DNA from 2 places in the Vibrio sp. 2130-1 genome. Region 1 is predicted to be linked to the other one. Evidence: predicted binding sites of a transcription regulator. Region 1 holds the regulator's gene; the other holds the start of a gene.
What was found. The regulator MetJ, encoded in region 1, represses methionine synthesis genes. The targets are predictions, from matches to a motif close to TTAGACNTNTANANGTCTAA.
Positions count from the first base shown of each region.

Region 2: metA (homoserine O-acetyltransferase MetA) is a predicted target of MetJ. The motif match lies at 1,328-1,347, and genes of this name have one in related genera.

Region 1 covers NZ_JAWOUT010000021.1:46,887-50,250, reverse strand. The annotation lists gene R7Q09_RS21905 (malic enzyme-like NAD(P)-binding protein) at 1-1,217, shown strand, start outside; gene metJ (met regulon transcriptional regulator MetJ) at 1,331-1,651, opposite strand; gene R7Q09_RS21895 (O-succinylhomoserine (thiol)-lyase) at 1,877-3,037, shown strand; gene R7Q09_RS21890 (bifunctional aspartate kinase/homoserine dehydrogenase II) at 3,053-3,364, shown strand, end outside.
Region 2 covers NZ_JAWOUT010000002.1:452,622-455,985, forward strand. The annotation lists gene pilW (type IV pilus biogenesis/stability protein PilW) at 1-179, opposite strand, end outside; gene metA (homoserine O-acetyltransferase MetA) at 359-1,300, opposite strand; gene R7Q09_RS04630 (DUF6559 family protein) at 1,641-2,027, shown strand; gene R7Q09_RS04635 (DMT family transporter) at 2,151-2,486, shown strand; gene R7Q09_RS04640 (LpxL/LpxP family Kdo(2)-lipid IV(A) lauroyl/palmitoleoyl acyltransferase) at 2,907-3,364, shown strand, end outside.

The DNA.
Region 1 (3,364 bases):
ATTACCATGCTTATCCAACTCCAGGAAAGATTGCTGTCGAACTTACAAAGCCTGCGGAAACGGCGGGTGATCTTGCCCTTGCTTACAGCCCTGGTGTTGCAGAGCCAGTGCGTGAAATCGCACAAAACCCGGATAACGTGTACAAGTACACTGCAAAAGGGAACATGGTTGCTGTTATTTCTAACGGTACCGCTATTCTAGGTCTAGGTAACCTAGGTCCACTTGCATCTAAGCCAGTGATGGAAGGTAAAGCGTTACTGTTTAAGCGTTTCGCAGGTCTTGACTCTATTGATATTGAAGTTAAGCACCGCACGATCGATGAATTTGTGGATACTGTTGCGAGCATTGCAGACACTTTTGGCGGTATCAACCTTGAAGATATTAAAGCACCAGACTGTTTTGAGATTGAAAAGCGTCTGATTGAGCGTTGTGATGTACCAGTATTCCACGATGATCAACATGGTACTGCTATTGTAACGGCAGCGGGTATGCTGAATGCAATCGAACTTCAAGGTAAGAAACTTGAAGATTCAACAATTGTTTGTCTTGGCGCTGGCGCTGCCGCTGTAGCGTGTATGGAGCTTCTGATCAAATGCGGTGCAATGCGCGAAAAAATCTACATGCTAGATCGCAAAGGTGTGATTCACACTCGTCGTGATGACCTTAATGAATATAAGCAGTTATTTGCGAACAATACAGATAAGCGCACACTAGAAGACGTAATTGAAGGTGCAGATCTGTTCCTAGGTGTATCTGGTCCAAACCTGTTGCCAGCGGAAGCGTTGAAGTTGATGGCTGATAAGCCAATCGTATTCGCATGTTCTAACCCGGATCCTGAAATCAAGCCGGAACTTGCTCACGCAGTTCGTGATGACTTGATCATGGGTACTGGCCGTAGTGATTATCCTAACCAAGTTAACAACGTATTGTGTTTCCCATTCATTTTCCGTGGTGCTCTTGATGTGCGTGCAAGTGAAATCAATGATGAAATGAAACTTGCAGCCGTTGAGGCGATTCGCGAGCTAGCAAAAGAGCCTGTACCTGAAGCCGTATTGAAGGCTGCCGGTGTTGATAAGCTAGAGTTTGGTGCGGACTATATTATTCCAAAACCAATGGATTCACGTTTGCTACCACGTGTTGCAAAAGCGGTTGCTCAGGCGGCGGTTAATTCAGGTGTAGCTCGTATCGAGATGCCTGAAAACTACATGGCAGAGTAATATATCTTTCAGATGTGATACACAAAAAATGGGACGCTATTGCGTCCCATTTTTTATGTCATCCATTTGGCTCGAGGCAAGAGTTATTACCTGAAACCTTTTATCAGGCTTTTTTATTCTTCGTCGAATGACTCAAATTCGATGCCCATTTCCGTCATCAGCGCTTTTACTTCTGTTGGAATATCATCAGGACGGTCTTTACGAAGGTCTTCATCTGTCGGAAGTGGCTGACCTGTGTACGCGTGCAAAAATGCCTCGCATAGCAATTCGCTATTGGTTGCATGGCGTAAGTTATTGATCTGACGGCGAGTACGCTCATCAGTTAGCACCTTTAAAACTTTTAGCGGGATAGAGACGGTAATTTTTTTTACTTGTTCGCTTTTTTTGCCGTGCTCTGCATATGGGCTAATGTATTCGCCATTCCAGTCAGCCATTGCACACCTTCATTTATGTAATCGGTTAAAAATAATTTAGGTGCTGATTTTAGCTGCATTTACCGCCATAAGCAAAGACATATAGACGTCTAGAAGTGTTGACGTCTCATTTTTTGACGAGTAAAGTGAACATAACAGCAAAGGAAGCGTGTTGATCACTTTATGTTACTCATTAGATATAGCGCATTCCTATTTAGAAGTCATTACCCGTGAAAGGATACACCCATGAGCACTCGCAAACCTGCGACCATTGCAGTACGCACTGGTATTGAATCAGACAGCCAATATCATGCTGTCGTTCCACCTATTTATCTTTCCACTAACTATGGTTTTCCTGCTTTTGGTGAAGTGCCCAAGTATGATTACACACGATCTGGTAATCCAAACCGCGGACTGTTGGAAAGTGCGCTATCTGAACTTGAGTCTGGAAAAGGAGCGGTTGTTACTAACTGCGGTACGTCGGCATTAAATTTATGGGTTTCCGCTTTTCTCGGCCCAGATGATCTCATTATTGCTCCTCACGATTGTTATGGTGGTACCTATCGTCTTTTTAATACCCGAGCTAACAAAGGCGATTTTAAGGTTCAGTTTGTCGATCAATCAGACGAACAGGCTTTAGATGCTGCATTGGCACAAAAACCAAAACTCATTTTGCTAGAAACTCCGTCAAACCCTCTGGTTCGCGTAGTGGATATTGCAGCTACTTGTGAAAAAGCGAAACAAATCGGCGCGTTAGTTGCGGTGGACAATACCTTTTTGACACCCGTGTACCAAAAACCTTTAGAGCTAGGTGCGGATTTTGTTATCCACTCCACAACAAAGTACATCAACGGTCATTCGGACGTAATTGGTGGAGTAATCATCACCAACACAGAAGCGCATGCAGAAGAGCTTGCATGGTGGGGTAATTGTATTGGTGCAACGGGCACACCTTTCGATAGTTACATGACACTGCGAGGTATTCGTACGCTTGCTGCTCGTATGAGAGTACATGAAGAGAGCTCACAGCAGGTACTAGCTTACCTACAGAAACAAGCGTTAGTTAAAACTATCTATCATCCAAGCCTGCCGGAACATCCAGGTCACGACATTGCTAAAAAGCAGCAAACGGGCTTTGGCTCTATGTTGAGTTTTGAGTTTGCTGGTTCGTTTGAGCAGTTAAAGGTGTTTGTGAAAGAGCTCCAACTGTTTTCATTAGCAGAGTCATTAGGTGGTGTAGAAAGTTTGATTTGCCACCCAGCATCCATGACGCACCGTGCAATGGGTGAGGAGGCGCTGGCGGAGGCTGGGGTCTCTCATCAACTATTGCGTTTGTCTGTCGGTTTGGAAGATGCACAAGACCTCATCACAGATTTAGAACAAGCGTTCGCTAAAGCTACCCAGTAATAGGAGACGATAACAATGACTGTACAACGTCAGCTGCATAAGTTTGGTGGCAGTAGCTTAGCAAACCCAGAATGCTACTTACGCGTTGTGGGTATTCTCAAGGAGTATTCGACAGAAAATGATCTTGTGGTCGTATCTGCTGCAGGAAAAACCACTAACCGCTTGATTGAGTTTTTGGAAGGGTTAAGTAAAGATGGCCGAATTGCGCATGAAGCGCTTCAAAGCTTGAGACAGTTCCAAACTGAGCTAATAGAAAGCTTGTTGGAGAGTGAAGCAAAAGAAGAGCTGTTAGCTTTATTACATGATGAGTTCAGTACTCTCTCGGAA
Region 2 (3,364 bases), on a different contig from region 1:
TCATGCGCGCGAATCATGTTACCGCCGTTTAAATAACCTAAGCCAAGTGCGATACGTGATTCTGCCATTGCCACAGGATCGGCTTTAACGACAGGGCTTCCATCTTCTTTCACCGTCACGCAACCCACGAGTGCAAACTGAGACAATAATATTAGTGCACCGAGCTTTGCTGTTTTCATTCTTTATCCCTACATCCCTGAATCTTTCTGCATGATATGAATTACTTAGCAAAAGCCTATTGAGGAAAAAACACTATGCGATCAGGTTTGCAAACTGTTATGAAAAAGCCGCCATATGGCGGCTTGGTTCACATATTACATTTCGGTAATGATGAGTGCTTTGTTTGCTTATTTTGAAGCTAATCGTCTTTAGTGAAAGCATCTTCACTGAAGTGATCGAGGTCGTACGGTGTTTGCTGATAAACACAGTAGTTCAGCCAGTTTAAAAAGAGGAGGTGTCCATGGCTTCTCCAGCTTGCAATTGGTGGGTTATCTGGGTTGTTGTTTGGGTAATAGTTGACAGGAATAGCGGGCTCCATACCTTCGCTTAAATCTCGGATATATTCATTATGTAAGGTGTGAGAATCATACTCAGGGTGTCCTGTGACAAAGACATTGCGTTTGTCTTTTGTGGTGGCCAAGTACACACCTGCGACATCCGATGTCGCTAAAATGTCTAAGTCAGTATGCTCTTCTAGAAAGTGAGGCGAAAAATCTGCGTAACGCGAGTGAGGAGCCAAAAACGTGTCATCAAATCCGCGTAAGATAGGGTGAAACTGATGATGGATTTGATGATGATAAACACCTGAAAGTTTTTCTTTACGCGTTTTTTTAGGTAGATCGTAGAGTAGCTTTAACCCTGCTTGCGCAGCCCAGCAAACATAAAGAGTAGATGTCACATGATCTTTTGCCCACTCCATGATGGTTTTGAGATGATCCCAATAAATGACATCTTCAAATTGCACCAAACCTAATGGAGCTCCAGTAATGATCATGCCATCGAAGTTTTTATCTCTCACCATTTCAAATTGGCGATAAAACGTGTCTAAATGTTCAGTTGGCGTATTTTTACTCGGGCGGTTATCAATGCGCAGTAATTCGACGTTAACCTGTAGTGGGCTGTTTGAGAGTAGACGCAGAAACTGAGTTTCAGTCTCTATTTTTTTTGGCATCAGATTAAGGATCAGCACTCTTAAAGGACGTATTTCCTGACTCGCTGCACGCGTTTCACTCATCACGAAGATGTTTTCTGTCCTTAATACATCGGTAGCTGGTAATTGATCTGGAATTCTAATTGGCACGACTTTCTCTCCCTAAGTATAGTCAATCTAGACGTCTATACTTCTAAAGCTAACTTAATTAAGTTTAGATGTCGATACGAAATCCGACTTTTCAATCTACTCTTTACATTATGGTAAACCGTACTCGGGGTTGTCACACAATTGTGACTAAAGCAGAGTTTCTGATGAGATAGGTTTGAAACGCAGTGTGTACTATTTGCTGGTAATTATGCGATCACGTTAATATGTGAAGGTGACTTCGTAGTAAGGAAGTCTCAAATTAATGAGCCATACTAAAAACAATCAGCTCACCATTTTGCATTAATGTGCATATTTGGAAACATCGTCAGTGGAGGACATTATGTTCGGTATTTTCAAGAGAAAGACAAAGATTCAGAGCATAGCTCAAGAAGTTCCTTGCGTGCTACTGCATTCGTTTGGTGATAAAGACATTTATACGCCGGAAGAGATTGATCAAGCTCTTCAAAAGCTGGGTTATGATAAGAGCAAGGATATCAGTCATTATCAGTATGCGTATGGAATGTTTGCCGATGAAGCCTCTTACGAGCTCCTAGAACTAACGGATGAGCTAGGTAATTATGGTCATTTCCAACGTGAAGTAGGTAAGATGCTACTCAATACACCTGAGCCGATTGATATGCATATCTACTTTGAAATTTCTCGTCAGCACCAAAACGTCAGCCTTTCACCTGGTCATCAAAAAGTAAGCGAAAGTGATGGTGTGTAAACATCGTTAGTGGTATTCCATCGTGAGATGAGTTGGGTATAATGCGCGGCCTAATTATCCGGACATGTTGTCGGTTACATTTCTGTTGAGCGTTAATGCCTTATGTTCAAAATGCTTGTCTCTATGCCACCAATGTTGGCGCTGTCGATAGCGATTGTATGTGAAGTGATTGCCACTTCTTATATTCCCAAAACAGAGCAATTTACGAAAGTAATGCCGAGCACAGTCGTTTTGATTGGTTACGGCATCGCTTTCTTCTTGCTTTCCGTCACAGTGCAAACAATGCCTGTCGGGGTTGTTTATGCCATATGGAGTGGTGCTGGGATCGTTTTGGTTGCGACGGTTGGTTACTTTGTTTACGGACAGCGTCTAGACTTACCAGCCCTAGTTGGTATTGGGTTTATCATCGCTGGTGTGTTGATCGTAAATTTATTATCCAAAACAGTAGGGCACGAATAACGCCACTCTACTTGTTAAGTGAATAAGAAGCCGCAGCGAGAAATTGCTGCGGCTTTTTAGTACAAATTCAATCGCTAATGGCGAGTATTGATATGACGTCTTATTGTTGTATTCATCACGGTCGCATTATGTGATTGAAAAACAGGCATTATTTAGCGCATTGAAAATACAAAGTTATGTTTCTTCAAACTTTAGGAAAGGGCAGTAGATAAATCACTCCGATAGATGTTAACGTGGCGACTCATCTTTACTGCTTTTTCATTCCCTACATATTTCTGCAAAGTTCTTATTGTGTAGTGTGTCGAAGAACCATAGAATCCGCGCGCTTTAATTTATGTTATTAGCGTTATCAATGATAAAAGTGCAGTCCATTATCATTGTTTTTATCACTTATAGATGGGCACATCTGACAATACTTACATGAACAAATACAAAAAGCCTGCATTCAAGGCCGAATTTCTTTTGCCTCGTTACTGGGGAACGTTAATTATCATTAGCGTGATGTACTTACTTAGCCTCCTTCCTTTTAAAGTTCAACTAGCTTTGGGACGCAACATTGGTCGTTTAGCTATGCGAATCATGAGAAAACGTCAAGTTACGATCAGACGCAATCTTGAGCTTTGCTTCCCTCATATGGAAGAATGCCAACGCGAAGCAATTCTAAAAGACAACATCGACAATACTGGCATCGCACTTTTTGAGACCGCAATGGCATGGTTTTGGTCAGATAAACGGGTAAACAAACACGTCACGATAAAAGGCATGGAGCATCTAGAGGCTTTAGAGAAGTCAGGCAAAGGTGCATTAATGTTGGCCGTACACTCAATGAATCTAGAGTTAGGTGCTCGAGCTTTTGGCATTAAAAAGTCTGGAACCGG